2 regions of the Paenibacillus rhizoryzae genome follow, and region 1 is predicted to be linked to the other one. Evidence: a T-box and tRNA genes for the amino acid it is inferred to sense, from the RefSeq annotation. Region 1 holds a T-box; the other holds one or more tRNA genes.
The links. A T-box is a leader RNA that pairs with one kind of tRNA and senses whether it is charged. The one in region 1 lies ahead of metG (methionine--tRNA ligase), so its partner is inferred to be a tRNA-Met.
Positions count from the first base shown of each region.

Region 2: it has a tRNA-Met gene. The T-box ahead of metG (methionine--tRNA ligase) is inferred to sense a tRNA for this amino acid. The anticodon was not compared.

Region 1 covers NZ_JCAALT010000006.1:406,374-422,564, forward strand. Annotated here, with positions in the region: gene AC6ESO_RS19820 (response regulator) at 1-626, opposite strand, end outside; gene AC6ESO_RS19825 (glycoside hydrolase family 2 protein) at 936-3,692, opposite strand; gene AC6ESO_RS19830 (ArsR/SmtB family transcription factor) at 3,854-4,783, shown strand; gene mraY (phospho-N-acetylmuramoyl-pentapeptide-transferase) at 5,548-6,501, opposite strand; gene AC6ESO_RS19840 (class I SAM-dependent methyltransferase) at 6,501-7,280, opposite strand; T-box leader at 7,462-7,722, shown strand; gene metG (methionine--tRNA ligase) at 7,765-9,417, shown strand; gene AC6ESO_RS19850 (LysE/ArgO family amino acid transporter) at 9,700-10,317, opposite strand; gene AC6ESO_RS19855 (5' nucleotidase, NT5C type) at 10,351-10,911, opposite strand; gene AC6ESO_RS19860 (cupin domain-containing protein) at 11,208-11,633, shown strand; gene AC6ESO_RS19865 (DoxX family protein) at 11,692-12,051, opposite strand; gene AC6ESO_RS19870 (hypothetical protein) at 12,218-13,102, opposite strand; gene AC6ESO_RS19875 (helix-turn-helix transcriptional regulator) at 13,133-14,083, opposite strand; gene AC6ESO_RS19880 (VOC family protein) at 14,280-14,705, shown strand; gene AC6ESO_RS19885 (hypothetical protein) at 14,962-15,624, shown strand; gene AC6ESO_RS19890 (hypothetical protein) at 15,659-15,790, shown strand; gene AC6ESO_RS19895 (LytTR family transcriptional regulator DNA-binding domain-containing protein) at 15,792-16,190, shown strand.
Region 2 covers NZ_JCAALT010000003.1:251,048-267,238, reverse strand. Annotated here, with positions in the region: gene AC6ESO_RS10035 (DUF4832 domain-containing protein) at 1-123, opposite strand, end outside; gene AC6ESO_RS10030 (DUF4832 domain-containing protein) at 357-2,438, opposite strand; gene AC6ESO_RS10025 (hypothetical protein) at 2,757-3,026, opposite strand; gene AC6ESO_RS10020 (hypothetical protein) at 3,236-3,499, opposite strand; partial or broken gene AC6ESO_RS10015 (copper amine oxidase N-terminal domain-containing protein) at 3,895-4,251, shown strand; partial or broken gene AC6ESO_RS10010 (NucA/NucB deoxyribonuclease domain-containing protein) at 4,300-4,608, shown strand; gene AC6ESO_RS10005 (excalibur calcium-binding domain-containing protein) at 4,594-4,779, shown strand; gene AC6ESO_RS10000 (YjfB family protein) at 4,857-5,033, shown strand; gene AC6ESO_RS09995 (helix-turn-helix domain-containing protein) at 5,162-5,494, opposite strand; gene AC6ESO_RS09990 (AraC family ligand binding domain-containing protein) at 5,516-6,043, opposite strand; gene yicI (alpha-xylosidase) at 6,174-8,501, shown strand; gene AC6ESO_RS09980 (L,D-transpeptidase family protein) at 8,742-9,080, shown strand; gene AC6ESO_RS09975 (S-layer homology domain-containing protein) at 9,175-10,179, shown strand; gene AC6ESO_RS09970 (SPL family radical SAM protein) at 10,234-11,061, opposite strand; gene AC6ESO_RS09965 (uracil-DNA glycosylase) at 11,074-11,775, opposite strand; gene AC6ESO_RS09960 (hypothetical protein) at 12,231-12,770, opposite strand; gene AC6ESO_RS09955 (helix-turn-helix domain-containing protein) at 12,920-13,615, shown strand; gene AC6ESO_RS09950 (NUDIX hydrolase) at 13,645-14,088, opposite strand; tRNA gene AC6ESO_RS09945 (tRNA-Leu) at 14,409-14,494, opposite strand; tRNA gene AC6ESO_RS09940 (tRNA-Ile) at 14,516-14,592, opposite strand; tRNA gene AC6ESO_RS09935 (tRNA-Met) at 14,614-14,690, opposite strand; gene AC6ESO_RS09930 (hypothetical protein) at 14,774-14,938, opposite strand; gene AC6ESO_RS09925 (ABC transporter substrate-binding protein) at 15,078-16,191, opposite strand, start outside.

The sequences.
Region 1 (16,191 bases):
GGAATCCACTGATTCCAATCCATCGCGGCATATAGCTGTGCAATATTCGTATATTTCTGAAGCAGGTCTTCCCGCCTGACATAGATGCCCTTCTTCTGTATCGTTATTGCGCGACTCCTATGGCTGGGCATAATTAGCTCAAAGGGCAGCTCCCAATTTGCCTCATTCGTAACAGGCGTCAAGAACAACGCCCATGGCTCCTCCGCCTCCTGATGCTGCTCCTGCAGCTCCAGCTTACGTTTCTCTTCTAACCGTATGCGTTCAATGATGCGCGCGATGGATTTATTTAAGGTGTCGTTTTCCAGCTCTGTCTTGACCACATAGTCGATCGCTCCAAGCCGCACAGCCTCTTGAATATGATGAAAATCCTGATGACAGGTTAAGACGGCAATCCACGTGCCAATATGATGTTCGCGAACCTGTCTGATCAGCTCGAATCCGTTCATCACCGGCATCGTCAAATCCGTAAGCACCAAATCCACATGGGATTGCTTCATGAGCTCCAAGGCAAGCTCGCCGTTAGCCGCCTCGCCGATGATCTCAATCCCTAACTCATGCCAAGGAATAATATGCATGAACCCTTTGCGCACAAAATATTCGTCGTCCACGATGATCGCCTTCATCATACGATCTCTCCTCAAAGTTAATGCGTGGCTGTGCCTGATCTCCGACTCCTCTGCCACCGCTTCAGACTTTACGTTTTAGTGGCGCCTCTGCCAGTCTGGATGCCAAGTTCCCCCTAAATATATATGGATCTAGTTAAGTGTTCAATAAAGAGAGGGGTGAAACCTGTTGGGTCGGAGTGGGAAGATTGTTACTTTTCATGCCAAAACAAGCCGCCCCGCTGTGGGACGACTTGTTCGGCTGTTTTAGTATGCTTGTAGGAGGATTGCTGCTAACCGTCTTGTTTAATACTTCGCGGCATGAATCGTTAACTACCTCAATTGAAGCAGCACATCAAACGGATAACGTCCGGCATTTCGCCCGTAGAGGGCAAGACCGCCTTGTTCGGCCTCAAGCGTCAGCTTGAAGCTGCGGCTGCGATCCAGCTTCGCTGCGATTCGGCTTGGCACGGTTACGCTGCATAGGTAGCCGAAAGATCCCGCTTCATCCAGCTTGTTATACACCTCTTGATACTGCCAGGACAGAACGCCTCTGCTATCTGCAGGATTATCCGGAAGCAGGAACGAACCGACACGCTCCCCATCAATAAGAACATGGATGCGGGATTCGTGACGCTGTTCATCCGTCATGTAGTACGTGTTGCTGTTGCGCTCCACGTTTGCGTCAGCCCCGTGCATGAAGCTAATCGTGTGCGCGCGATCCGTAGCCCCTTCCACATTGCGGGCAAGCAGTCGCTTCGCGCTGGCTTCGAAGCGGATATCTACATGGTGGATGACGTTATGCTCTGCTTTGCTCGGCAGGTTAATGTCGTAAACGAATTGGCCTTCTCCGCCGCCGTTTGTTTTATAGCCTTGAATCGCATTCCACTGATAGTTGAAGCTGTGCCCGGCAAATGCCGTAACCGGTACATTGACGAAACGACCCTCTGCATCGTAGACGCCATCTTCGCTTCCGCTGCGCACATCGAATGTAATGAAGTTGCGTGTTACAACTTTGCCGGAGGCATCCTTCAGGGAGACCGCCAGCACGGCAACCGCATCCTGATTCGGCATCGTAACGGTAAGCGGCGCATCAATTGCTGTTACGCCGAAGCCATCCCAGTTAAGCGCGATTGCGCCCTGATCCGCAACCGTGCGGATACCGAGGTTGTCAAACCACAGCTCATAGCTCAGCTGCAGCTGCTGGCCGTGGTATTGGTCCGAATAGCTGGAGCGCAGCAGCGGAACTGCTACCTGCGCATTGGCTTGAACCGTCTGACATGGCGGCGCGTCGATGACGATAAAGTCTGCCGCATGCAGATCGGCAAGCGACATGCCCGGTACAAACTCCTCGTAACCGAAATATTTGTCCGTTCCATCCAGGCGATAATAGCCGTTAAACTCATTGGTTACATCGCGGAATTCCGTAAAGACGAATCCGCACATCTTGTCATGGCGGCGGAATTCGTTGAGCATGTACCGATAGTGCCATGCGAGATCGCTGTCGCCCGCACCGCTCGTGAAGCCCCATACATTGCCGCACTCACTGTTGATGAGCGGAGCGTCGCCCTGCAAGTTGCCGCCGATATAGTTGAAGTCTGAGCCCGGATAGGTCTTCTCTACAATCTCCGATACATGCTCGCGTACTTGCTCATAGCCGTTAATATAGAAATGCCACGAATTCAAATCCGACTCGACATGGTCAAAGTTGCACGGGGAATTATCCTCGATAACCCGGGTCGGATCCGTTTGCTTCGCCCAGCGGTAAATCCCGCGCACCCATTCCTGCGTTTCCGGCAAGTACCAGCTCTGCTGGCCCGGCTCCCCTGTTAACCCATCCCCTTGCGGGTTGGTCTTCAGGCCCCAAGTTTCGTTGAACATAACCCAGCAGAAGATCGATGGGTGGTTGTAGTCACGATCGATAATTTCTCTGGCTTCGCTCTCATAGGAAGTGCGCGCCGTCTCATCCGGGTTGCCCCAGAAGCATGGCATATCTTCCATCACGAGCATGCCCAGCTTATCCGCCCAGTACAGCTTGCGCGGCTCTTCCGGTTTGATATGGATCCGGACCATGTTCAGGCCAAGGCGTTTCAGCAAGTAAATTTCATTATGCATCTCTTCATCCGTTGGATAGGTAAAATAACCGGTTTTATGGAACGACTGATCCAATGTACCGTTCAGGTAAACCGGCTTGCCGTTCAACGTGATCCAGCGATACGAGCGGTCACCGAACAATGCCGTCCCGATTTCACGAATACCGAAATACGTGGCAACCGTATCCGTGCTTGTGCCGCTGCTGAGCGTGAGCTCGCCTTCATAGAGGAACGGCGACTCCGGGCTCCACAGCTGCGGGTCGCTTACGATGAACGATACGTTGACCGCATTGCTGCCTGCTTCGAGCTGAACAACTGCCGTATGCTGCACCGACTGATCGGCGAAGCTAAACTGCAGCGTGGCTTCTCCCGCTTCCTGCGCAGTAATCGCGGCATTCACTTCAATGCCGCCGTCAATACGGGTGTTGAATTTAGCCGATTGGATGTAGGCCTGCGGCCGCGCCTCCAGCCATACCGGCTGCCAGATCCCGCGAATTTCGCCATACCCTTGCTTGCCTCGTGCCTGCGAGCTGCGGTCGAAGTCTTCTGCTCGCACGATGATCGTGTTTTCTGCATCATTCTTCCACAGCGTACTAACCTCGAACTCGAAGCTGCCATATCCGCCAGCATGCGAACCGACATGAATGCCGTTAACCCATACATCGGAGCGATAATCGACAGCGCCAAAACGCACGAATACAAGCGATCCGCTCTCTGCCGGCGCCCATGTTACAGTCTTCTTATACCAGCCTGTTCCAGTCTCGTTACGGCCGATACCCGACAACGGGCTGGACCACGAGAACGGTACCGTAATTTCGGAATCAAATTGATCCGAAGGCTGCAAAGCGGCGGAGTAATCGCTTACATTCTCTTTAGTATCTAGACGGAAATCCCATACGCCGTTCAGATTCAGCCAATCTTGGCGCTGCCAATCCGGACGCGGGTACTCGGGACGCGGCATTTCTGTTTGTGCAGATTTCAAAGCTTGAGCAGCCATTTGGGAAACACAACCTTTCAGGGTGGTGGATGGATTTGAATTGCCCTCATTTTAGCATCGGTATATGATTTAATCAATATATATTATGTTTTTACAATACACCAATTATAGAGTACACTGGTGGTAATGAAAGAACTGAACGATGAAGGGTTGAAATGCAGATGAGTGAACTCAAACAAGATACCATTCGTTATCCCTCCACCCGCCTAATCGATGTGGCCAAAGCGTTGTCCGGTGACGTTCGCGTCCGTATCCTGGAAGCACTGGGCGAGAAATCGATGAGCGTCAGCCAGCTCGCCGAAGCACTCGGCGTTGCGCAGCCGACCATTTCCGTAAACGTGCAGATCTTGGAGAACGTAGAGCTGATTACATCCACACTCGGCGCGAGTCGGGAGAAAATATGCTCCGTCACCTGTCGCTCCATTCAGTTGGACTTGCCCGTGAAGCTTGGTGAAGGACTGCTTCGCACGGAAGAGCTGCGCATGCCAATCGGCATGTACGCTCATTGTGCCGTCCAGCCCACATGCGGCATCGTTACACGCGATTGCGTCCAACTGGGATCCGTCGATGATCCGCGCGCCTTCTACTTGCCGGAACGGGTAGAGGCTTCCTTGCTCTGGTTCGCTGGGGCGGGTTATGTGGAATATTATTTTGCCAATCCGATGCCGCCCGGCGTTGCCATTGATGAGCTGTGGTTCAGCGCAGAGCTATGCTCCGAAGCGGCAGGCTTCCAGATGGACTGGTCGTCCGATATTTCCCTTATCATCAACGACCAGCTTGTCGGCACATGGACAAGCCCCGGCGATCTCGGCGACCGCAAAGGTAAGTTAACTCCGGACAAATGGAAGAGCGGCACCGAGTACGGCAAGCTGACCGAGTGGCGCATCTCCGCTTCCGGCAGTCGAGTGAACGGCGAAGCATCGTCGGAAACAACGCTTGCGGCACTCGGCCTGCAGTACAACAAGCCCATTCGCGTCAGGCTGGAAGTGTCCGAAGACGCGGTCAACTGCCGCGGGCTTAACCTATTCGGCGCCGACTTCGGCGACCACAGGCAGGATCTGCTGCTGTCGTTTATCCGCTACGCGGAATAGATCCATAGAAGGACTGACTCAACAGTGCGCAGCCGCGACTTTTGGGACAGTCCTTTTTTTGTGGTGGGAGCTGAACGCTGGCAGGGGCCCTGCTTGGCACCTCTCTGGCTCAGAATGGGTAGTTCACACTGTGAAGTTTCAGGGATATGCCGCCGGCTTCTCACTCTAACAAACCACAGAGGCCTTATTTCAGCAATTTGGCTCATTTTGAAATTCTAACGAACCCTACAGGCCCTATTTCATGTTTGGAGTCCCCTTTTCGAGCCTTTTGGGCAGAATAGCGTCCCTACGGTTCGTTAGATTTGAAAGAGGGCGATTTTCACCTAAATAAGGCCCGTACGGTTCGTTAGCGCGCAGCAGCAACACCTGGAGACGCTAACGCACGAAGCACACCTGGGGGCCTACATGGACGCCCAAAGTAGCTAATATCGCACAAGAAGCTCACCCAGAGATCTACATCGACGCCAAAGTAGCTATTCTCGCACAAGAAGCTCACCCGGGGATCTACATGGACACCAAAGTAACTAATATCGCGCAGGAAGCTCACCCGGGGATCTACATGGACACCAAAGTAACTAATATCGCGCAGGAAGCACACCTGGGGATCTACATGGACGCCCAAGCGGCTAATTTCGTACAGCCCTTGCCAAGAGAGCGGCTTTCGGTGCAATACAGTGGTGGGGGAGCGACGAATGAAGTAGGTAAGACACAGTTAGTTGAAGAGCCGCCTTTTGCGAGAGGTGTCGGTTGCCTCTCTCGCAGGATTACAAGACAAATTTCCAGAGCAACCACGAAACAAACGCGGCCAGCCACGACACAAACCCGAATATCATGACAATTTTGTTCTCGCTCCAGCCATACTTCAAGCTAAAATGATAATGAATCGGCGCCATCCGAAAGATGCGCAGCTTCGTCTTCTTGTAATACCACACCTGCAGGATCACAGACAGCTGCTCGGCCAGATAAATGATGAACAGAATCGGAATCAGAATCTCTACCTTCTCGACGACCGCCAAGAAGGTGAGCGAACCTCCAATTGCTAGGGAGCCGGTGTCGCCCATGAATGCTTTTGCCGGGTAAATATTATAGATGAACAGTCCCAGCAGGCAGCCTATCATAACTAGAGAGAACGTCTGCACTTCGATTCTTTCGGAGATGACAAAGAAGAAGAAAAAGGTCGGAATCGCGACGTTGATCAACAGCCCGTCCAACCCATCGGTAAAGTTAATGGCGTTAGCGGAGCCTACAATGAACAAAAGCATGATCACCAGATATAGCCACGGAGGTAAGCTGAGCGAGAAGCCCCGAAATACCGCAATGTCCGTGCTTAAGTTGAATTGCTGAAGCAATACAAGCAGCAATGCACAGGCGAAGGCGAACTGAAGAACCAGCTTCATTTTGCCGGAAATGCCCGATGGATCTTGAAATGCTGCCTTTCGAAAATCATCCATGAACCCTATGGCACCGAATAAAACAAACGTTGCTCCTATAAACAGCACCATCGGCTGGGGATGAACGTAGACCGAAACCATAATGCCAACCAGCAGGATTAATCCCGACATTAACGGCGTGCCGCGTTTAGCTTGATGATCCGGCGGCAATTCTGCACGAATAGGCTGCGTTAGCTTCAGTGTGCGCAAGCCCCAGATGAGCAGTGGAGTCAGCAGCGTTACGAGCAGAAACGAAATTCCAGACGCACTCAGTATGGAAGTATCCATTAGCCCGGTTCTCCTTCAGCGCGAGATTTATGACACTTCATAATGAGCGTAGATGGGATGATGCGCGCTTTTGTGCCGGAGTACCATTTGGCCGGATTGACGTTGTCCTCATCATCCACCTCAGACTCTTCGATTACAGCATCGATGACGAAGCCCGCGCTGATCAACGCGTTGATGAACGTACTAACCTTGCGGTTGTGCATGACAATCGGCGTACCTCTCCATGCCTCATGCCGCTCGAAGCTCTCTTTCACATAGGACCGCCTGAATTTCAACTCTGCATCGCTGTATTCCACCACGCTATGTACGGGATGCTCCCAGCTAAATACGAAGATCCCGCCGGGCTTCAAGCTTCTATGGATGTGGCTTAGCGTCAGCGGCAAATCCACGGTCCAACCGAGTGCATAAATCGATACCGCTTTGTCAAAATAATTCTCCGGCAGCTCCGACATCTCTTCCATAGGTGTCTCCATGAGGACGACAGACATGTCCAAGTTAGAGGTAACCTGCCTTGCCGTCTCAATCTGCGAGCCAGACAAATCAACGCCCCAGAGCTCGCGCGCTCCACGCTTGGCCAGATACTCCAGCGTATGCCCGCTGCCGCACCCTACTTCAACGATCGTGCAATCCGTAATTGTCCCCAGCAAGTTCAACTCTTCCTCCGTTGGCGCATAGGAACCATACGATAGATGTTCGAACGAGCCTTCAAAGAATTGATCCGCTACTTTATTCCAGCCTTCTTTATTGAGTTGAATGATAGCCTTGTGCTGCTGCAGCATGTTTGGATCCCTCCGCTTGGTTTGGAAGTCTACTATCCTAAATGCTAGCATTATATGGAAAATCGTTGCAAGGGCGAATTAGCACGATTCGAAACAGAGCGGCATATTGTACGATCATAAGCGTGTATCCTTGACTTGGAAAATACTGTGTATTATAATCTCGAATAAGCTGAATATTCAAACAAAAGCTGCGAAGAGAAAGAGTATCGCGTTGATGTCTTTAACAGAGAGCCCCGGCCGGTGCAAAGGGGTAAAGAATAACCGCGAGAATATGGTCTCTGAGCTGCGCCCCGAACCCTCTATGGGAGTAGGCTGCGCCGGATCCTGCACCCGTTACTGTGCTAGGGTATAACCGCGAACCGCGGCGTACCTGAAGAGGTGAATGCCGCGAGGCATTTATAAAATTGGGTGGTACCACGTGAGCACAGCTCTCGTCCCTTCGGGATGAGGGCTTTTTCTGTTTTCTATTAAGGAGGCGATGTGGATGGCACCTATATTTATTGGCGGCGCTTGGCCGTATGCGAATGGCTCCTTGCACTTGGGGCGATTGGCGAGCTTATTACCCGGAGATGTTCTGGCACGTTATTACCGTTCCAAGGGCGAGCAGGTTTTGTACGTATCAGGAAGCGATTGCCACGGCACTCCTGTCGCGGTTCAAGCGATTCAAGATGGCGTTTCTCCCAGCGCTATCGCGGACCGCTACCATCGGGAATTTGCCGATTGTTTCGCACAGCTTGGCTTTACCTATGACCTCTATACGCGGACGGACCAGCCCTTCCATCATCAGGTCGTGCAGGAAATCTTCCTGAAGCTGCTCGAGAATGGCCATCTGTACAAGAAAACGATTCAACAGACCTACTGCGAGACGGATAAACGGTTTCTGCCGGATCGTTACGTTGAAGGAATATGCCCGGTTTGCGGAAGTCGCGCCCGAGGCGATCAATGCGATGCTTGTTCCACCATGCTCGACCCCGCCGATCTATTGGATAAGACCTGCAAAATATGCGGCAATCCACCTACTGAACGGGCCACCGAGCACTTCTATCTTGCGCTATCCCATTTTCAGAATGAGCTGTCTGCTTACGCTGCCGGCAAGTCACATGACTGGCGAGAGAACGCGGTTCAATCAACAAAGCGCTACTTAGAAGAAGGCCTTCTTGATCGAGCGGCAACACGAGACTTAGACTGGGGTGTTGAAGTACCGGTAGAGGGCTTCGAGGATAAGAAAATCTATGTCTGGATCGAAGCGGTCAGCGGTTATCTGTCAGCAAGTAAACAGTGGGCTGCTGAGACCGGCGGGAGGTGGGAGTCCTTCTGGAAAGATGGAGAGGCGACCATTACGGCTTATTATGTGCACGGCAAAGACAATATCCCCTTCCATACATTAATATGGCCTGCCGTACTTCTGGGCGGAGGCGGACTGCATCTGCCGGATCGGATGATTTCCTGCGAGTACATGACGCTGGAGGGAAAGAAGTTCTCGACCAGCCGCAACTGGGCGATTTGGGTGCCTGATATCCTGAGCCGGTATCAGCCGGACTCCATCCGCTATTTTCTCCTTGCTAACGGCCCTGAGAGGCGGGATACGGATTTTTCTTGGCGGGAGTTTATCCACAGTCATAATGGGGAGCTGCTCGGCGCATTCGGTAATTTCGTGAACCGTACGCTCGCTTTTATTACAAAATCGTTTGAAGGACGTGTTCCCGCAGGCGAGCTTAGCGAAGAATGGAAGCAGGTTCTTACGGAGTTGTACCTGGAGTCGGGGACCCTTATTGAAGAAGGCCGATTGAAAGAAGCGCTGGAGTTGATTTTCGCTCAAATCCGCCGGGCCAATAAATATTTCGATGAGCAGAAGCCATGGGTTCAAATCAAAGCGGATCGCGATGCATGCGGCCATACACTCCATACTTGCACGGGAATCATTGCGAATTTAGCCAATCTGCTGCAGCCGTTCATCCCCTTCTCCTGTGAGCGCATCCGGTCCTTCCTCACGCTTGAACAGCCGGCTTGGAAGCTTATTACCGTTCCGGCTAACCAGCAAATTCAGAGCTTATCGCTGTTATTCGAGCGCATTGATACTCTTCGTATTGTAGAGGAAGAATCTAATTTGCTGAATAGCAGAACGCAGCAGCTGTAGCTGAGGCCCGCGGCCTGGAAACCGGTCGTCTAGCGGCTTTCATGGGCGGCAAGTGCTCGAAATTAAGGGCGGGCTAAACTTCTAACGAACCGTACGGCTCTTATTTACATGAAAATAGCCCCCAACCCATTCTAACGAACCGTGAAGGCGCTATTTAGGGGAATTGGAGCGGTTAGAGGCTTTTTTACACCAAATAACGCCTCTAGGGTTCGTTAGATTTTCAAATCGAGTTATTTGGTTGAAATAAGGGCTGTCTGGTTCGTTAGAGTGAACTTCTACTCTCTACTTGCTAATCAACGTAACGAGCAAATAAACAGCCGTTCCCCACATGACGACAGCGGAGACTTTGTTCAGCGCCATCATAATCCGCCCTGATTTATCCAGACTGCCCGTAAGGCGTCCTGCCGCAGCCAGACTAGTAAACCATAGCCACGAGACAACCACGCAGGCCACGGTGAAGAGCACCTTCTCGGCCCCGCTATATTGCAAGGAGCCTGTCCCAATGACGCCGATCGTGTCCAGAATCGCATGCGGATTGAGGAGCGACACCGACGCTGCAAAAGCAATCTGTTTCTTCGCTCCGAGAGCTTCCGCGGAAGAGGACTCCCGATTGGCCGGCTTGCTTTTCCAAGTCAGCCATCCCATATAGAGGAGGAATAGGATGCCCACGGCGAACAGGATCGTCTTCAGCCAAACGAACTGCAGGACAAGGACCGATACGCCGAGCACCGCCAGCAAGATCAGCAGCGTATCGCAGATAGACGCCGTAATGACGACGGGCAGCGCCTTGCGGAGCCGGCTTTGAACCGCACCTTGATTAAACACAAACACATTTTGCACACCGAGCGGCAAAATCAATCCTAATGCCAATATAAATCCATGAATCATTGCACCAAGCATGGTTCCATTCTCTCTCCAGTTCCAGTTGTTTATTTACCTTAGCCCCGCGGCAAAACGATGTATATGCTGATTCACTTCCGCCCAATTGGCAGCACGCAGGACGAACTCGCCCGTAACGGCTCGATTATAAGGCTGATCATACAAAATAATCGGTTTGCGCATGCGAGCGAACTCCTCCGCGTAATGTGGCGCATCATCGACCAATAGGTCCACTTTAGCCGCTATGCAGGCTTCGAGTTTATTTTCGGCGAATGATATATTGTGATAGGTAAACTTATGATGGTTCAACCAATCGATTGTAACATCTCGGAACAGCATCGGCCTTGCCGTTATAATAGACAGCTCATGCTGAAGCGATAATTGCCGCAAACTATCAGCTGCATTCGGATAAGGCGCCGAATTCCAATGGATATCATGGCCATGCTTCTCATAAATACGATCTCGTTCTTCCTTATTCCAGCCATAGGATCGATAGATATAAAAATCTTGAATATCTGCGGCCATTAGCGCCATTCCGGATGCCCTATTATAATAGGTTACATGCGCCGCCGTCGCATCCAGAACGGTATTATCCAAATCTATGGCAATATGCAAACGGGCTCAACTCCTTCGAGGCGTTGCCTATTCGTTCTATCCGGCATGTGTGGAAGTATGTTTACTCATTATCGGTTGCCGCATGGTCAAATACAAGAGGTGCGCACCTGCTTTCCACAGCGAATTAATGAGTAGGAAACGTTTGCAATATTGTATCCAGCTGTGGATAACTTAAATTGTGGATATGTTCATACGTCCCCAATACTTATACCCTTATTGCCGTTTGAGCTGTTGGCATTGGGGATAACTTTGTGAATAACTGTTTGGAACAACTTTATGAACCGGAGGCCTCTATTATGTCCGAAACAACGAACGCCCGTATAACTGCCTTGCCTATGTTAGGGCAAACCCTCTCCCCCTTCGGGGCGGATCTGGTGATTGCCGAATGGACCGCCGAAGGTTGTTCACCGGATAGGGAACCGATGCGCATTGCACCGCTGCATCTTCATCATGAAGATGATGAAGCATGGTATGTGCTTGAAGGAAAGCTGGCTATCCAAATTGGCGACACCATTGTAGAGGCTTCCGGCGGCAGTGCCGTCATAGCCCCGCGCGGCGTGAAGCATACCTTCTGGAATCCGGCACCGGAGACTGCCCGTTATCTGCTTATCATGAACAAGCGCATTCAAATGTTAATCGATGCGATTCATGCGATGGAGCAGCGAGATCCGGATTCGATGCGAGCCCTGTTCACCCAATACAAAGCTGAACTTCTCGAATAGTTATGCACAAAAAGGCCGCCACTCTCCTTCCCCGGAGAGTGGCGGCCTTTCAATAAATCTATGAACCCAATCTTCCAATTGCGATAAATACGGCAACCGCCAGAATCACTACGTTCATCACGATCGCCTGGTTCTCGCTTCTTCTGGCATGAACCCCAATAGCCAGCACCATTATGACCGCTATTCCAATTCCGGCAACGCCGGCCAGCCATGGCAGAATGTCTGTTGCAGTTGGTACGATAAATCCGATTGCAGCGAGCAGCTCGGATAAGCCGACGAGGAGAACGAGCCCCCGAGAGGAATCTTTTGCCCAAGGCATGCTTGCTTTAACCTTCTCATATTGGAACGTCTTCATGATGCCTGCCATTAAGAACATAAGCGCCAGAATAATCTGAACGGCCCATAATGCGATATTCATAATTTGTACTCTCCCCTTGTTGGTTGTATGGGCTTATCATACGACAAAGGGTATTTAATCAGAAGTAGGCACTTGAAAGTTTCCTTGTTTCCAAAAAGAAACCATAGATAAACACAGGAAAATCCGAGCAAGAAGCACACTCCCCACTCGGATCTCCGCCTACATTTTACAACATGCCATAAGATTTTAACGTCTTTAATCGTTCTACCGTAACGAAACCGCGCCATTCGGCTTCAGCTCCGGGACCTACCGGCACCCAGCTGATGCCCCAGCCCCCATCATCCCGCTGCTGATCGATCAAAGCATGCAGATGCCGATCCAGCTCGCCTTCCGAAATCACCTTGCCTGCATAGCTGCTGCGCTTCGGAGCCCAATCCAGTACCTTTTGCACATAACCAACGGCTTCCGGATCTCGCTCGATGATGCCGGGCTGCTGCAGCCATTCCTCTATCCATGCTAGATAGGGAGCAGCTTTCTCTTGCTCGGGCGTATGCTGCAGAAACGTAATCCACTGGATACCATCGTGAAAACCAATCGGCTTCTCCTGCTCTAGCGCGCGCCAGATATAGGCTGTGTTTCGCTGAAACCATTCTTCCTTCCAAATGTCCGTCCGTGCTTGCTGTTTGTATAATGTCCCGATTAATAGACCGGTCGGATTAATCGAAGCGACATCATCCCGCTCGGCATTCCACCAAGGCGCATGCGGGTATGCCGCCGCACTGCGGAATACGAACGGCACGCCGCCCTCCGGCAATGTAATGCTTCGCATATAGCGGATAGTGCCGTCAAGGATGTCCGGATCATAGCTGTCCATCTCCTCCATGATCGCAAGCGCTACCTCAGTCGGCACAGGCTGACTGTCCGGACAGCGAATGTCCGCTTCCAGCGCATGTCCAAAACCGCCGTCCTCATTCTGATAGGCGCGAAGCGCGCCGAAGACCCCTTCTTTTGTCCCGTCCTCGAAGAGATATTCAAATCTTCTCCGATCAATCAACCTGCCGTTTCGGTATAGAAATGACTTAGCCCGTTCGAGAATTTCATTGCTTTCCATCCTGAACAACCTCCTCTGAAATAGGAAATCCTATTCAACCGCTATCTCTGACTGTATCTTGTATCTGTCGTAAACTTGTCTCGCCATCCGGAACAGCTCTTCCCGCAAATGCAGCGGTTCCTTTACTTCCGCATCCATGCCAAGCCAATAGAAAAACTTGATCGCCCACTGCCACTCCGAAGCCGGGCACATGAAATCCAGCTCCCAGCTAACATCCGTGACCTGTTTCACGTTGTCGCCAATATGAAAGTCCTGCTCCGCCAATAACGCTCCCCGGTACGTTAATTGAGCGATAATGCGGGTAGAACCCTCATCGCTGCCGGCCGGACTCTCTGCTTCCCGAGCCAAACGTTCCGCTTCTTCGCCAGGCACCTCCATGAGTTCCATCGCTTCGAAGCGATCGACGCGAAAGGTCCGCTGCTCGCCGTGGGTTATCGAATACGCTTCGCAGTACCAATACCCGTGCGCGGAATACATTTTACGAGGCCGCAGTTCCAGCCAGCGTGTCTGTTTCTCCGAACGATAAAGCACGCGGAGCCATCTCGAATCAGCAGTATGGGCCAATAAATCGGTCAGAAACGGGGATTTGACGCTGCGCTGCGGCACTTCGACCTCGACATAATCAAGCGTGGACTCGATCTGCGCCAAAGTCTGCTCCGGCATAATGGCCTTCAGTTTATCCATCACCGTCCATCTTGCCTGCTGAAACGGCGTATCGGCCATCCTCGTCAAGCTGCGAAGCGCGAAGAGGACAGATAGCGCCTCGCCGGAATCCAGCTGCAGCGGCGGCAGCCGGAAGCTTTCCATCAACCGAAAGCCTCCTGATGGACCCGATACCGCATACAAAGGAACCCCCATCTCGGAGAGCGACTGCATATCCCGCAGAATCGTCCGCTTCGTCACTTCGAATTTGTCCGCCAATCGTTTGGCTGTTGCCGGCTCCTGCTGCAGCGCAATTAGGATCGCCATCAATCGGTCCATCCGCCTCACTGACATCCCTCATTTCAACCTCATTATATCACCCTATTGGTGACAATAAGTCTGTCACCATGCGGGCAGCTTCCAACAAAAAAAAGATAACCTCGCCGCAATATTGCAAACATATGTTCGGTACTGTATGATAACCGTAAGGGCCATACTGATATGGCCACCCCAATCACAAAGGAGCGATTTTAAGATGATCACAATGTTGGTCCCTTATCTAGTCATGAACGGCAATGCAACGGAAGCTATCAAATTTTATCAAGAAGCTTTACATGCGGAAGTAGTCATCATGCAAACCTTTGGCGAGATGCCGCAGAACCCGGAGATGCCGCTTCCGGAAGAAGCTAAGAGCCTAATCGGCCATGCAACCATTAAAGTCGGCCAGACCGACCTTATGTTCTCCGATGCATTCCCAGGTACGCCTCATCAACTCGGCAACCAAGTTACAATCTGCCTGTGCACGGACGATGTAAATACTTCCAAGCAAGTATTTGCCGCACTCGAGCAAGGCGGTCAAGTCAGCGTGCCTTTAATTGAAACGCATTTTAGCCCGGGCTATGCGGTGATCACGGACAAATTCGGCGTTACTTGGCAGCTTTACACAAACATGCACCAATAGATTGCACGTTTTAAGTATAAAGAGACACGGCTTCGCACATGATGCGGGCCGTGTCTTTTTTGCTTACAAAGCAGGGGAAGTTATGTCTCATTTTGTCGTTTTTATTTCGTTTATATGCAATTTGCTTCTGATATAATGGAGTCAACTAGTCCAAATGTCGTAAAACAAAAGAAAAATGTCAAATCTATTCCTTCAGACATGGTAAAATGAAGCTATATGGCCTTATAATACTAACTTAGGAGGGAAAAGCGGTACTATGAATTATTTATACTTCATCTTGGGTTCATCAGTAGAATACTTCTCTGTTTTCGTTTTAATGTTTACCTTATTCCGCTTTCCCGTGACAGAACGGCTAAATATTACTTTGATTGTCTCCCTTATGATGAGTCAGGTTTCTTACTTCACTCGGCTTATCCCTGAAATCGGAGATATATCTTCCTATATACAACTCGGGATGCTAGTTATCGTCTTATGGGTCTTGTTCCGGGTTCCAATCTATTATTCTCTCATTATGAACGCCGCGGCCTTCATTGTCGGATTCGCCATTCAGGGGTTGACGCTTCTCGTACTCTCCCTAACCGGTACGCCGCTGGAAGTTGTGGCAGGTACCCCGATTCTGTCCGCATCGGTGCAAGTGTTGTCTGCTGCGATCGTGTTCGCCATCAGCAGAACCATTTTTATCAAACATTGGGGTTATGATTATGTACCAGCTTCGCATCGCGCGAACGTCACCATAACGGGAACCAATGCGATACTGCTCGTTGTTGTCGTATCCAGCCTCGTCATTGCTGCGGGCGCCGGACTCATCCTGCGGGGAAATTATAAAGACTATGCCATAGTAGCAAGTGTCATTTTTCTACTAACGATCCCCCTATTTCTGCATTACTCCATTAGAAAAGACAAAGAAGACGCTAAATAGGAATCGTTATTACTCTGATAAGGAGGTGATAGCGATGCAAAAAAGAGCTTACCAAATGTTGGCGGCAGCCATTATCGGCGTTTCATCCTTGTTTGTACTGACAGGATCTTATTTCCTGCTCCACAATCCGCGCATTCCAAACGAATTAAGAAAAAAGGGCGTGTAATATGAAGATTCCAGTCGTAAAAAGATACAATAAAAAAGAGTTTGATATCGTTTTTATTGATCTTGAGGACGTTCTTCTTATGCGCAGCTACCGCGGAGAGGTATACTATCAGACAAGAGAAGGTCTTTACAGTCAAGTTTCTACGTTTGAAGAACATGAGCGCTTCTTGGTAGGAGAAGGCTTTAAGAAAGTCGATCGTTGTTACGTCGTACAAATGGATCAAGTCGAGTTTTTTGATGAAATCCAACAACGACTATACTTCGTGAAGAAACCAGTAAATAGCGATTCACCAAGCGCACCAGTTTCCGGCGCACATCTGAAGGAAGTAGATCGGCTCTGCAACGCTGCAGAATCTCCTGCGATCCGTAATGATCTGACCGGCGGGTTATCGACAACATAGA
Region 2 (16,191 bases), on a different contig from region 1:
GTCGTAAGGCGTTACACCTTGCGAGTGAATATTTATGTCCGAGTCGTCGTTATCTATCCTACAACCGGATAAAGCCAATAAAACAGATAACAGCGCCGCAGTTAAAGCCAACGTCTTACGCATATCGAAATCCTCCTCTTAATCAGAGCGGGCGGGCGTCGACATCGAGTTAGATCAACCCTGTCAATTCCCTTCGATTGTTATCATGCTCGCAGCGGCTCTGCTTAACCGGAATTACTGAATGGAAATTAAGACCTAGTCTTCTCCTTGACAGGGTAGAGGTCACAGGCTCATCGTCATGGTCTGAATAGTAGACAAAAAGGGATCCTCCGAATTAACGGGGATCCCTTTCCATGTTACGCTTTTTGAACAAACTGGATTCGGTCGAAGTCTGGCGCCCATCCGCTAGGGTTTGAAAATTGGATCGTATTGTCTCCTGCTTTAAGTTGAACGGTAGCTTGATAAGTGCCGACTGTAGACCAGCTGCCTGTAGATGGGAAACTTAAGTTTGCTGTTGCACCACCGTTTACACTCATTCGAGCCGCTCTTGCTGTCGTATCGCCATTCACGTAGGAGATGACCAACGTGTAGGTTCCAGCGGTTGATACATTAATTCGGTTGAACTGAAGCGTACCGCTGTTGTTGCCGACATAACCGACCTTTGAACCTCCTGAGCAGGCGCTGCACGATCCTACGATAGCTCCGCCAGCAAGTGTATTGACTGAGGACTCTGCTTCAATCGTAACTGAAGTCGCTGTGTTCGTCGTTACGCTAATAGCGTTGCTATTCCCCGAAACATTACCTGCCGCATCTTTCGCTCTTACCAAATAGGTATAGCTCGTCGATGCTTTAAGTCCGGTATCGGTGTAGGAAGTGCTTGTAAAGGTGCCGACAGAGCTGCCATTCCGATACAATTCGTAACCAGTTACGCCGACATCATCCGTTGAAGCTGACCAACTGAGGCTGATGCTGCTTGTCGTTTTAGCTGTCGTTTTTAACTGCGCCGGAGCTGTCGGCGCTTGAAAGTCTGCGCTTCCGACGCTGGTCGATCCGTTGTACGCAACGCTTTGCAGACTATAGCCAAGCGTCGTATCCGATTTCAAGCTTGCAAACGAACCGAGCGTTTGATTGGCTGGATCCATGCCTACGCCTACCTTACCGATCGGCGTTCTGCCTCCGGCGTAATAGTTGGTATTCGCGAATCGTGCGCCTGGCATCCAGCCGGCCGGATCTAGGATGGACAGCGTAAGTGTATAGGTTCCATTCGCTAGCGTTGCCGGAATCTTAAATGCTCCGCTCATGGTGCTGACAGCCGGAGATTTATTGTAAGCACGAGCCGCACTATTCCAGTCCGAACCGGGCAGCCAAGTGCGAATATCGCCTTGGAACACGCCCTTCCACGCTACTGTTCCGTCACTTTTCAGCAGACTCGCCTCCACCGGCCAGTTGTAATAGAATGGCGAAGAGCCTTTATTGATAACCTGGAACGACACGTTCATCGTCCCGCCCGGCGTCACATTGGCCGAAAACATGACCTGATTCAACACGAAGCGATAGCCGAGCACCTTCTGCATAGCCGTCGCCCCGACTTCTACGGCTGGATTGCTTGCTGTATAGTCCGAAATCCACCCTAAGCTCGAGGTATGCGTATTCATGATCCAGTCAATGACATAGTTCGTATGAGAAGGACTGCTCAGCGTTCCATTCGGACTGCCGCCTAGATTAGACTGGTCGCCCCAGTTATAAGCGACTTCACCGCTGTTAATCTGAGTCCGCCAATTATTCCGTTTTATTTCCCCATTCCCGGTGCTAGCATCATCCGGCAGGGCAAAGGAATCCCAATAAATGCCGAAATTATAAGCCGTGAACGTATCTATATAGCGCACAAGCATTTTTTTGTTGTGGAATGCTGCTGTAGACGCATCACCCAGAGCCTTTTGGAAACTGGGCGGGATAATGTGTGTCCCGTCAGGAAACTTATTCGGATAAATGTGATGCTCACCCCATTTGCCATACAAGCCAAGCTCCACAAAAGCAACGCGAGGATCATTGTCCCATGCTTGCCCAAGCTTTCCGATAAACGCCATAAGCCGGGTTTTCAAGATATCTGTCAGCCACTGATTGACGGGATCGCCATGCGTAATCCCATTCGGCCAATATTCCCCAACATTTGGATATACAATGACGACCCGAGGTACAACTTTAATATTTTTCTTTTCAATGCCCGTCCAAGCCTTATTGCTCCAATCTTTGATCTTCTGGACGGAGTCCGTTGCATTCACTTCCAGATCAGTGTACTTGATATAGTGTTTATATATATCTGCATATTCCCGATTTGGAAAAGTAGAATCGTTTACGCCTCGCGATGGTCTAAAGCCCATGATCGGATTATTGAATGCTTCCGGCGTTTCAGTCAATTTAACCGTAATGGTTCCCACTGCCTCATTCGCCTCCTATAAAACTTGTTCTCCCTCCGCTCCGGATTAACGCGAGCAACGCTGCCGAACAGAGGAGTAAACCTAAACCTTCAATTCTTCATCTATTCCCTCCCTAAAGTAGATTCAGCGTCTCTATCAGTATACGAGGACGAGCATTTGTGGTGACTGCTATGAAACCTATTTATACAAGGTATCGCAAACCAGGCTAAACATGGAAAGGGATCCCCCGTCAATACGGAGGATCCCTTTTTTCAGACGCTGCGAGAACGTCTAATTTATTTTTATATGTAGCGATGATGTTTGGCCTTGATGTTCCTATTAGCCTGCTTCTACCTTTGCCGGATACAGCCAATTCTCCATTACTATTGCTCTTGATTCAGCTTGATTGGAGAGCGCTTCAGCCCATTCGCTGATTTTAAATTTCATGACATCGATCGAATACTGGAAAGGGTACTCGCGCACATTAACGGCTACCCAAGTTGCATCATTCAAATTCGACCATTCCAAGCTAATCAAGTTGGTCATTTCGGAAAAACTTTGGACTAGTTTAACGAAATCATGAATTTGCTGCTGAGTCTCTTGGGTCATCTGAACTCGCTCCATTCATATGGTTTGCGCATCTGTACCCATATTACCATTTATTAGGCGATGAAAATGTCGCTCCTTGTTGTCCTTTTGTTGGAATAAATGACGAGCCATTCGCATATACGACGCTTTGGCAGCGATATAAATTGGGACTTTGTCGAAACAGTACCTGTCATGCAGCCAACTCGAAGCCGTCCTCACTCTATTGCCTATTACTGTTCCACTTTGATTACTCGAACCAATCTGCGTTCTTCATTTTTAAGAAAAATACCATACACTTTGTCGCCTTCATATAAGGGTGTTTCTTGCATAAAATTAGTTTCGTTAAACAAACAATGATCTCCTGCACCGTTTATTGCATCGTAACAATGCTCATGAGGGCATTCAATGATTGTATATTCGGAAACTTCAGTGGGAGTGTCGTTCATGATACCGATCAACAAAGCCAAGGTCTTAATCATGGTTAGCGTAGTCATTTACAGACATGCTCCTCTCTATAGAAGCGTGATCCTAACTCGTCATGCTTTCATCTCTAAACTACGCTCGTAATTGTCGTTCTATGCTACTTAGTGCCACGTCCGGTGGTGCTCAACGCTTAATAATGCGAGGCAATCAATGCATTCCCTAATTTATGCAATTTTTGATGAGATATTGGAATACAAATTTTCATATCAATTATTACTCCTGAATATCTTGTCAGTCCCTCACGAAAAAATTACATTTAATAACAAATTAGTGGATTGTGGTGTAATTCTTCATTACTTTTTCCAATTAATCCCGTAGAGTCTAATCAAGCATCCATAGTAGAATTATCGAATCACATACTAGGGGGATTCACTTGAAGAAGCTCATCGTCGCACTTGTCTTTGTCATGATGTTTAGTTCATTCTCAATCGCTACGGCGGCAAGTAAAATCACAGTTAAGATCAACGGTGTGGCTCAATCCTACGATCAGCCACCTGAAATGATTAGCAACAGCGTCATGGTGCCACTTCGAGGAATCTTTGAAGCACTGGATGCAACCCTTCACGTGCAAGGGAAGACCATTCATGCTGTTAAAGGAAATACACAAATCATCCTGGTTATTGGCGAAAGCAACGCTAGTATTGATGGGAAACAAATTAAATTGCAGCAAAAATCCCAAGTCATTCATGGTCGGACGCTTGTTCCTCTTCGCTTTGTCGCAGATGCTTTAGGCGCAGAAGTGCGCTGGGATCAGACGACTAGAACAGTAATGATAGCAAGCGGCAAAGTAACGACAACTGTTAAGAACGTCACGTTACAATTTCCTGTGGATCGCTATCCGCTAACAGCGGCACACATTGCGGCAGCCATCAAGAATGGTGAATCCACGGTATGTACAATCGACCGTGATGGCGCAGATCATAATCGTGAAGAGTCGCTTCAGGGTATTCCGACGAAGGAGGGCTATGATCGGGATGAATGGCCAATGGCCATGTGCGCAGAAGGCGGGGCCGGAGCTGATGTGGAATATGTTCCTTCATCTGATAATCGCGGATCCGGTTCATGGGTTGGCAATCAATTAGAGGATTATCCGAACGGAACAAAAGTGGTATTTGTCTTATCCGGGACTACTGCTACTGACCCTAATCCAGGGGAAAATACTTCAACCGTTACTTATGCAAATTGCTCAGAGGTCAAGGCCGCGGGGAAAGCTCCCCTTCATACCGGTGACCCGGGCTACAGCTTTAAGCTGGATCGAGATAAAGATGGCGTTGCTTGCGAAGTGTCCTAGCGATTTTCAAATTAACGAATGTAATCGTATATCCCGATAAATAAAGTGTTAGAAGACCACCTAGTAAGGAGGAGCCCATGGATATCGCAGCTTTATCTACGTCCTTAGCCCAAATCAATTTATCTCAGGCTGTTGGCATCAGCGTTCTAAAATTAGCCAAAGATCAAACCACGGAACAATCCCAACAAATGATTCAAATGATGGAACGAAGCGCGCAACCAAACTTAGGTGGAAATCTAGACATAAGAGGATAATTGTTTGTAGGAGGAGAAAGATCATTCTTTCTCCTTTCTCTTATTTCGGAGTTATTCAAAATTCAAACCCTTGCCTCCTCCTCATTCTTCACTAACTTCGCATGACAATTTCCTGCCATATCCCAAACTCAATCAACCCCAGCCCGTTGACGATAATCGGACGGCGTGCACTGGTATACCGAGCGAAACATTTTGCTAAAATAACTAAAATTGTCGAAGCCTGATTCTAGTGCCGCTTCTCCAACTGAAATAGTACTATCCGCAAGCATCGCTGCTGCAATCCGAATCCGCAGCAAGTTGATGTACTCGACAGGGGTTTTGCGCATGAACGACTTGAATACCCGCGTGAAATGTCCCTCGCTCATGCCCGCTTCTGCGGCCAATTCCTTAATGGTCAGCTTACGCGCATAGTGAGCATCGATGTAAGTCAGCACCGCCTTTAGCCGCTCTTGTGTATGCATATCGAGAGACGACCGAGGCTCTCACCGTACGAATGCTTCGCGGGATACGTATTCCGCAAGCAGCTGATAGAGTCCGGCCTTTAACCGGAATGCTTTGACCGGCGCTTCCGATTTCTCCAATTCAAGCAACGGAGCCATTCCTTGGCACAACGCAGAAGCCAACTCCGATTCCGCGACTGCATGTGGTTCAGGCACCAGCCGACCGCGTTTGATCGGCTCTATATATTGAATCGTCATGCTGTCCCCTTGGCTCATCAGCCAATCCAAATCAAAGACTAAAGCCGAATATGAGCAAGCCCCTCCGGATGGTGAATAACCGCCGTGCAGCTCTCCGCCCGGGATGAACAGCACCTCGCCTGCCCGAACGTTGTAAGTCGACAAACCGATTTGGAACACCGCTTCCCCGCTCTCCACGATCAGAAATTCTGCTTCCTCATGCCAATGATTATCGAGTATCGGCTCACCTGCTTCTTGCTCCATCCGATAGATGCCGACCGGAAGTCCCGGGCTGCCGTGCCTTCTATTCTCACGCAAATGATGGATATCCATCGATTCCACCTCTAATATCAGTATCGTATTAATATATAGCATAATAATGCAAGATAATATATTTTTCAATCAGTATACTGTTAGTATGTTGTAACAATTTGACGTGAAATCGAGAGGATGGTTTGCAAACATGAAATTCAGCGATGGTTATTGGATGACGCGCGAAGGCTACCAAGTCCTTACCCCTTATGAAGTCCATAATGTTGAGGTTTCAAGCAATAGCATCACCGTATACGCGACACACAGCCATTTGGAGCATCGTGGCAATACGTTGAACGCGCCACTAATGACAATGGAATTTTCTTCGCCGATAAAGGATATTATCCGCGCGAAGTTTTATCATCATAAAGGAGCTCGACGCCTTGGCCCTTCTTCGTTCCCACTGCTCGAAGCCAGCCAAGCGCCTGTAGAGATTGAAGATTCAGCAGATGCTGTCACACTTAAGAGCGGGGACGCCGCAGTAACCATTACGAAAGCACATCCGCTCACCATTACCTATACCTTCAAAGGGAAGAAGCTTACTCGCAGCGGCTTCCGTTCAACCGGCTTTGTCAAAGCAAATAACGGTAACCACCATTTCCGCGAGCAGCTTGACCTTGGCATCGGTGAAACGGTATACGGTCTCGGCGAACGGTTCACTCCATTCGTGAAGAATGGCCAAGTCGTCGACATCTGGAATCAAGATGGCGGCACGGCGACCGAGCAATCGTACAAAAATATCCCGTTCTATGTGACGAACCGCGGCTATGGGGTTTTCGTAAACCATCCCGAGCTTGTTTCCTATGAAGTCGCTTCGGAGAAAGTATCCAAGGCTCAATTCAGCGTAGCTGGCGAGTCGCTCGAATATTATGTTGTTGGCGGCGATACGCTCAAGGACGTGCTGTCGAACTATACTTCGCTGACTGGTAAGCCAGCACTTCCGCCAGCTTGGTCGTTTGGCTTATGGCTCACTACATCGTTCACTACGAATTATGATGAAGCAACGGTTACAAGCTTTGTCGACGGTATGGCTGAACGCGATCTTCCCCTTGCTGTCTTCCACTTCGACTGTTTCTGGATGAAAGAGTACGAATGGTGTAACTTCGAGTGGGACGAGCGGGTATTTCCGGATCCGAAGGGCATGCTGGAGCGCCTGAAAGCGAAAGGACTTCATATCTGCGTCTGGATTAACAGCTACATCGCTCAGCGCTCTCCTTTATTCGATGAAGCAGCCGAGCTTGGCTACCTATTGAAACGTCCTGATGGCAGTGTATGGCAAACGGATATGTGGCAATATGGTATGGGTATAGTCGATTTCACAAACCCTGCCGCTTGCGACTGGTTCAAGAGCAAGCTGGCTGTACTTCTCGATATGGGCGTGGACAGCTTCAAAACCGATTTCGGCGAGCGGATCCCTACGGATGTCGTCTACTTCGACGGTTCCGATCCGCAGCAAATGCATAACTACTACACACAGCTGTACAATAAAGTGGTCTTCGAGCTGCTGGAAGAGAAACGCGGTAAAGGTGAAGCCGCACTATTCGCCCGCTCCGCAACAGCCGGCGGTCAGCAATTCCCGGTACACTGGGGCGGCGACTGCGAAGCGACCTATGAATCGATGGCAGAAAGTCTGCGCGGCGGCCTGTCGCTCGGCTTGTCCGGCTTCAGCTTCTGGAGCCATGATATCGGCGGTTTCGAGCAAAGCTCCCCACCGGATCTATACAAGCGTTGGGTAGCGTTCGGTTTGCTCTCCAGCCACAGCCGTCTGCACGGCAGCACGTCGTACCGCGTACCTTGGCTGTATGACGAAGAAGCAGTCGATGTCCTTCGCCACTATACGAAGCTTAAGCTGCGCTTGATGCCGTATCTGTTTGGCCAATCCGTGCAATCGGTGAAAATCGGTTTGCCGGTTATGCGCGCGATGGTGCTGGAGTTTGGCGACGATCCAACCTGCGACTACATTGACCGTCAATATATGCTGGGTGACTCCATTCTTGTCGCTCCGATCTTCAATGCGGACGGTGAATCCACGTACTACTTGCCGAAAGGCACGTGGACGCATTACTTGAGTGGTGAGCAAGTGGAAGGCGGCGTTTGGCGCACAGAATCTTACGATTACTTCAGTATGCCGCTGTTTATCCGCGAGAACTCGCTGATCGCAGTAGGCGCCGAAGACAATCGTCCGGATTACGATTACGCGGCAGGCGTTAAACTTTCGCTCTACGCGCTTCAAGATGGCGCAACTGCTACTTCTGTAGTCACTACCTTGACCGGCGAAACCGCATTTACGGCTACAGCAAGCCGCAGCGGTTCCACGATCACGATCGATACAGAAGGCAAGTCCGAAGGCTGGAGCGTCCTCCTCCACGGCGAACATGCTGTAGCTTCCGTTCAAGGCGGACAAACCGATGCCGGTTCAGAAGGTACACGGATCATCCCATTATCCGGAGCTGCTAAACTACTTATTGAACTGGCGTAATCACCGACTAGCCAATATGGCTGATTCAAAAGTTCATTCTCGGCTACCGCCAGCATAATTAGCTTACAAAAATAGGCCAACCAGTATATTCTGGTTGGCCTATTCATTCGTAAAACCGTCTCCACCGATTTTCCGGCGATGGTTTATGAAGGCTTTAGACATGGTATCGGCACAATTCTCTCCCATACGACTCATTCGCTTCTGTCGTCTCATATGCTGACGAAGAGGAGTGATTCAAGCATGCCTAATTACAGAATTATTGTGGATTTATCCGATCGACATCTCTACCTGCTCGACGATAATATCGTCGTTCGCGGGTTCCCCGTTGGCATTGGCAAAATGCTCACTCGCACTCCGACCGGGGAATACACCATTATCAATAAACAGGAGAATCCTGGTGGTCCTTTCGGCGTGCTCTGGATGGGGTTATCTAAGCCGCATTACGGCATTCATGGCACCAATGACCCCGGCTCTATCGGAAGAGAAGTCTCTCATGGCTGTATCCGCATGTTTAATAATGATGTCCTTGCTCTATCCGACCTTGTCCCGATTAATACCCGGGTTACGATTCGGCCGTAATTCCGCAAGATGTGCGCCTTCTTTTGCAACTTTATCCAGAGAAGGTGCGTCTACATAAACAAGACAATCCATTATTTATGAGGTGAATGCAATTATGTTGAAACGGTTTGTACTGTTTTCGATGATGCTGCTGCTTTTTCTATCGGCATCCCAATCGGTTTGGGCATTCTCGGATATAAAGAACGACCCTAACGAAGCGACAATCGCAGAACTTCAGAAGATGGGGATTCTATCCGGAAGCGGTAAAGGTGATCTGTTTCAGCCGAAGGGCAAGCTCACTTACGCTGCAGGCATTTCGATGATCGTGAAAGGACTTGGGCTGAACATTGACAACATCCGCTTTATTAAGGAGCCGAAAGTAACGGATAGTTTTCCGAAGATGAAAGATGACGCTTGGTATGCGAATTCTTTTATCATCGCTTCCTTGAATGGTCTTGATATTCCTCGAGACACCGATCCTTCCGCACTGATGACAAGGGAGCAATTTGCTTACCATCTGGTCCAGGGGCTCCTTCATAAAGGCGACTTTGCCTTCATTGACCTTTACGTTGTCTTGAAGGATGAAGCAGATGTCAACAAAGCCTATATGGACAGTATTCAGAAGCTCCTCATTCTCCGAATCGCTCAGCCGGACAATGGGCAGAAATTCCTGCCTAAGACAGCTATTACGCGCAGCGATGCAGCTGGTTGGTTACGAGGCGTCATGCAATTTGTGACGGATACACCGACTATACCGCCGGTTGAGGAGCCAATCCCTTTCCCGCTCTACGATTTGCAGCTTTCCTCGAAGGCGGTTAACAATGAAATTACCGAAGTCACGGTTTCTGCGCAAGCGCCAAATCCCGGCTACGGACTTCGTATTGCCTCCATTTCGTTCGAGGGCGATCAAGCGATCATCCATGTCGAACCGATCTATCCCGATAAAGACAAATTTTACGCTCAGGTCATTACCAATGTAAAAGCGGTCACCTATATCGCTTCCGGCTTCAAACCGGTTCTCGGTGATACAGGGGCATCGGCTGGCGGGTCAACCGGCATTATTGGCGGAAACGGCACGTCTTCCAGTTCCCCGGCACCCGATGTCGCAGTTGGCCACTAACCTATTGTGAATACAGAAAACCCTCAAAGCAACATTGCTTTGAGGGTTTTTGTGTTAGGGAAGAAATCCTTGTTGGCCAAAATATACCGTTCCCTGAGGCATCAATTCGCTTAGCTGCTGTAAGAAGCGATCCGCAGTCTGCGGCGTATATAATGCTTCATGCCCAAGCTCCTGATAGCGATCAGCGATCTTGAGCTGCGCCGTACGTTTGCCCCCGCTGCCGTCGCCGCGGAAGAAATCATCGACAACGACTCTTTCCACATGGGATGCGATGATTCCGGCAAACCAGTCACTGCACGGAAGCAGTGGCGATACGGCTGCCTGAACAGCAATACCCGCTTCCCGCAGCTCTCGAATCGCCCGCAGCCTTGCAGCCAGAGGGGGAGCATCCGGAGTCAGCTTCTTACGAATGGGTTCCAAATCCGTCTCGAGCGTCACACTTATTCTAACTCGATCGCCGAGCATTTTAAACAATTCCACATCCCTTAGCACCAGCGGGCTTCGGGTCTGAACGAGTAGAAACTGCGGCGGCTCTTGGGCCATAATTTCGAGCAGCTGCCTCGTCACACCTTCCTTATATTCAGCCTGCTGGTAGGGATCGGTGGCTGACGACATAAATACGGTGACTTCTCCTTTGGCTAGCGCTTTGCGCCATTCCTTGCGAAATGCCTCCGTTTCAAACCGTTTCGGCTCCACCCATTCCCCCCAAGGCTCACTGCGAAACATCGCAATAGGCATACGCCGTACATAACAATAAGAGCAACCGAACGAACAGCCTACATACGGATTGAGCGTATACGCATATCCTGTCAGATATCCGGAGGCCGGATTGAGGAAGCGAACAGCCGCCTGTTTCTTCTTGGAAGGCTCAGATGCAGTCATACTGCTCCTCCTTTAGTTTACCGCTCCCTGCAGTTCCGCGAGCATTGGGATCCGCCATTCAATTTCACTTAAGCCCAGCTCTCGCAAATACTGATTTACACGCGAGAAGGGACGGCTACCGAAGAAGCCCCGGCGCGCTGCAAACGGGCTGGGATGCGCTGAGGAGATGATAAAATGCCGATCTTGATTGATCGATACCGCTTTCTCCTGCGCATGCTTCCCCCACAGAATAAATACGACCGGCTGCTCCCGCTCGTTTAACGCTGCGATTACAGCATCCGTGAAGCGCTCCCACCCCATGCCTTGATGGGATGCCGGCAATCCTGCTTGTACCGTTAACACATTGTTAAGCAGCAGGACGCCTTGCTTAGCCCAAGCTTCCAGATATCCGTGATCGGGAATAGGGAGTCCAAGATCCGTTTGCAATTCTTTATAAATATTTTTCAAGGATGGCGGCGTCTTCACGCCAGGCAAAACGGAGAAGCTTAGCCCGTGTGCTTGCCCAGGCCCATGGTAAGGGTCCTGCCCAATAATGACTACTCGCGTATCCTGATACGAGGTGTAATGGAGTGCATTCAATATTGCCGTTTGATCCGGGTAAACCAGTTCCGTCTCATATTGCTGCGATAATTGCTTATTTAGCTCGCGAAAATAGGACTTCTCCAGTTCCCCGCTCAGCACTTCAGCCCAGTCATTTCTAAGTACCAGTGTCATGTTGTCCCCCATAGGTTGAAATAAAAAACTCCTCTGCCGTCATTCTGAGTTCAGTCAGAAGTGGTGCAAAGGAGGTTGTCTGTTTTGAAATCAATACGTTAATTTTAGCATACTACAAGGTCGATTACAAAAAATTCTGCATCCGTTCGGATTAGAAAAAGGAGCCTTTGCAGGCTCCTTCTCGACGGTGATCGATCGTTGAATTCTTCCATTCTCACACTAAACTTCTTTGAAAAACTTGGGCACCGCTTATCACGTTCCGGTTTTAAACGGATCGCTATCAGCGCGTGTGTTCAGATCTGCTCTGCGACACAACCCCTCGCTTCCATATCGTGAAGTGATTAAATAAATTCCTCCAGTAGCCCTAGCACCATAAGGTCCAACGGAACCACACCTCTCTTCACACCGTCAATAACTATAATGCACCGAATCGGATCATATTATTCAGTCGCGAATTAAAAATGTCGGGCAGACGCTCGAGTCACCAATTCCACTTCATGAAAAAATTGTTTGTTTTTAGGCGATTGGAAGTAAAATCTGTGATCTGTAAATTCCACATAAAACACGGGCAATTTCGTCTGCCTTGCACGCTCATCCCCATTGCTATTTGTCGCAGTGTTGTGTTCACCTGAACAAATAAAATCATAGCCATAATCGCTTGTTTCATGATGAGGCAAGTAAAATACCGAGCCTTTCCTAGGTACGAAAAAAATCGATTCTTTCGTCACGGATAAGAACCCATAACCGGCATCTCCCCAAGCCTCAACCGACATAATCGGAGTTTCCTTGAATTCTTTACGAATCAGTGCTTCGCATTTCTGTTTTTTGCGATTCTCTATGACGTTATAGAGAATCGGCAACGCCACGCACCACAACGGGGTAAGCTTGATGTACAATTGGTTCCCCCAGAACAGCCATGTCACCATCCCAACGATGAAGACAAGTAAAAGGATAGAAAACCTCAAGTAACTCCTGCCCGCATTTCGTTTTCTCACTATGGATGACTCCTTTTATTTTATATCAATTTCAGCTAGGTACAATAAATAATAGCTAGATTCTTGCCTTCCGTCTGTTGACTTTAGGTCACATTGCCTATATTCTCATAATGTACATATGGGAAATAATAGGGGGTTAACTGCCAGCAATGGATATACGTTTGGAGTTTGGACAAAGAGTGAAAGAACTCCGAGCCAGAAGTGGGATGTCGCAAGAACACCTGGCATATCGATCTGGACTAGACCGGACGTACATAAGCGGGGTAGAACGCGGAGAACGAAATATTAGTCTTGTCAATATCGAGAAAATTACCGCCGCACTGCAAGTTACCATGTCCTATATGTTCTCTGGGGAGCGTTTCTCCATAACGCCCGCATATGTTCCCAAAGACTTCAAAGTACCTTTCAGAGAGCGCTTCAGATATAACCTGGACCCGGACAAGAAACTGCTGGCTTTCTCGGTTTCAGGGTTATTTTCAGGCAAGAATGACGTCGATTATTTATCTTCCGTTATATTGGGGATCTGTTCGGCGTATGGGCCTAATGAGCTGAATATCTTGGTCGATCACCGAGAGATGAAAGCCTCCGATGGCGAAGCCGTAGTCTATTCACCTGATATCGTGGAGCAGGCAACCGTCTTCCAGCAGGAGCTGACCAAATATAGCAATCGCGTGGTTGCCCTCTGCAATTCCGAATTCATGGTCCATCAATTAAATCATGTGGCCAAGACAAGCGGTATCTTCGAAAAAGCAACACATCTCTTCGAGAAAGATAAAGATATGATCGGAAGAGCTTTCTCGCTGCTAGACATTCACAGTAATGCACTCATCAAACCGGCAAAATAAAAAACCTCCTTTGCGAATACCTGAATGTCTCAGGTCCCGCGAAGGAGGTTTGTTTTCGTATTCAGCCACTTAGCAGCTTCTTCAAGAATGGTTCTGTCTCTCAGTAACATGAATCGGGTGGAGTAATCGTTGACGGAGCTGTTCATGTATGCGATTGCCTGATTAAGATGAACCCACTTCACTTGCATGCCGAGCTTGATCTCATTTTCGGTAAGGGACGTCACTCCCGGAAGGTCAACCATCCTTGCAATGTAGCAATACGAGCGCTGGAAGAACTGATTTCTATTCTTATGTTCATCCATGTAACCGAGCTCATGAATAATTGAGGCGTTGCAGCCCGTTTCTTCTCTAATTTCGCGCAAAAACGCATCCTCGACATCCTCTCCCACTTCGACGCCACCACCTGGCAGCTTATAAAGGTTGAGCTTCGCCATATGCATCATCGCGACTTGCAGGTGGTCATTTACAAGCACCCCTCTGGAAGCGTGCCTGGACACTACCTCTATGAACGCTGGTTCACCACCGTCAAAGTGACTGTCTGTAATAGTTCGTAGTAGATGCAGTGGAATCACCTCGTTGTTGTTATGCATGATTAAAATGTTTGATTAAAGTAAATTATATTTCCAGTAGATGGGTTATGGCAATGATTAAATTCAGTCAGCGTCCTCGTTTGGCCATAAAAAAACTCCTTTTCATCACTTGTTCAAGACAAGTATCGAAAAAGAGTTTTTTCATTGCTTTAAAACTTATGTATTGCTCTCAAGGATTCGTAAATCCTTATCTTACTTAAGGATGCCGAGGACGGGAATCGAACCCGTACGGTGGTCACCCACCGCAGGATTTTAAGTCCTGTGCGTCTGCCAGTTCCGCCACCCCGGCATGTGAGTGATGATTGTGGAATGGTGGGCCCTGAGGGACTCGAACCCCCGACCAATCGGTTATGAGCCGACCGCTCTAACCAACTGAGCTAAGGGCCCTTACGATAATAATCGAAAGGTTGGTTGCGGGGGCAGGATTTGAACCTGCGGCCTTCGGGTTATGAGCCCGACGAGCTACCGAGCTGCTCCACCCCGCGATAACACACATTCACTACAAATCATTCAATGGCGACAAGAAATAATATACTATATGATGTACGGATAAGTCAAGCATATTTTGTTATGGCAGGAATCGAACGCCAAATCTTCCTTTCCGCGAACGAAATACTTCGATTTCTTGCGGACATTCATACCCATACACCCACCAGTCGTTTTCCATCCGTCTAACCAAACAGCCGGCTTGAAATTTGGTTTCATACAGACGCCCCCAATACACCCATTTCATGTCACTTACTCCCTTCTTCGCCGTTTCGCTTAGAATGCCCCATTTGCGGAAAATTAAAGCATCCCCAGCAAACGACTCCGTCGTAAGCAAAAAAACCGCACAGACGCAAAATGCGCCGATGCGGTTCCTTCGTTATTCTTTACCCTTTACCACCGTAAACATTAATTCCTACGCCGCCTCCGCCTTCAACCGGTTCGAGCGGGCCATTCGGATTTTCCTTGATCTTCTGCAGCATGGCATCCCCTTTGGTTTGCCATTCCTTAAGCGCCTCTTCGACGGACTTCTTCTTCTGAATGACTTCCTGGAAGAGCGGCTGTGCAAATTGTTGAACCTGATAAAGGTTCGGCATATCGCGGTAGAGCTTCTCCAGCGTCGTATCCTGCGGCGGTACCGGCTTCAGGGAGTAGAATGCCGCGATGTTATAGTTCATGCCGTCTTTCGGCTTCAGGAACGATTTGCGCGCTACCATCTCATACGTGCTGCGGGATTTCAGCTTCGCCCATTCCTTGCTGTTGTTGAACTGGATGAAGTCCCAAGCATCGTCGCTGTTCTGTGCGTTGGCGCTGATCGCCATCAGGTTGTTCAAGTAGATATTACCGCCAATACCCGGAGCTTCCTCGAAAGTAGGGATTGTCACAACATCCCAATCGGGGGATGGAATTTTAGGGTTCTTAGCGGAATAATCCTTCGCTCTGGACAGCTCATTTACATAATCATAGCCGCCAATCATCATGGCGATACGACCGCTGATGAAGAGATCGCCTTGGAACGGGTTAAAGGCTGCCTTCTCGTCTCTGGCAATGCCGCCTCCGCCGCCGTTGTTCATATCTTCTTGGGTCGGAACGATTTTCTCTTGATACAGTCCGGCTACTTCATTCCACACTTTGCGCCATTGCGGCGTATCTACCGTCATCTTCTCTGCTTTATTGTCAAACATCTTTAGCTGCAGAGGTGCCGCGTAGGTTTGGGAATCCCAGAACGGGTCTCCACTCCAACGATTGAACGAGAAGCCAAATTTCCGCTCCGCGCCTTCGCCCTTTGCGACCTGTTTCGCTTTCGTAAAGATATCTGTCCAGGACATACCGTCTGTCGGTGGTGCAACACCTGCATCTGTAAAGAGCTTCTTGTTATAGTAGAGCGCCGAAGCATTGAAGGTTGGCGTAAGCGCATATAGGCTGCCGCCTCCTGCATCCTTGATGCCGTCAATAACCGTCGGAACGAAATCCTCGATATCGAATTCGCTCTCTTGAATT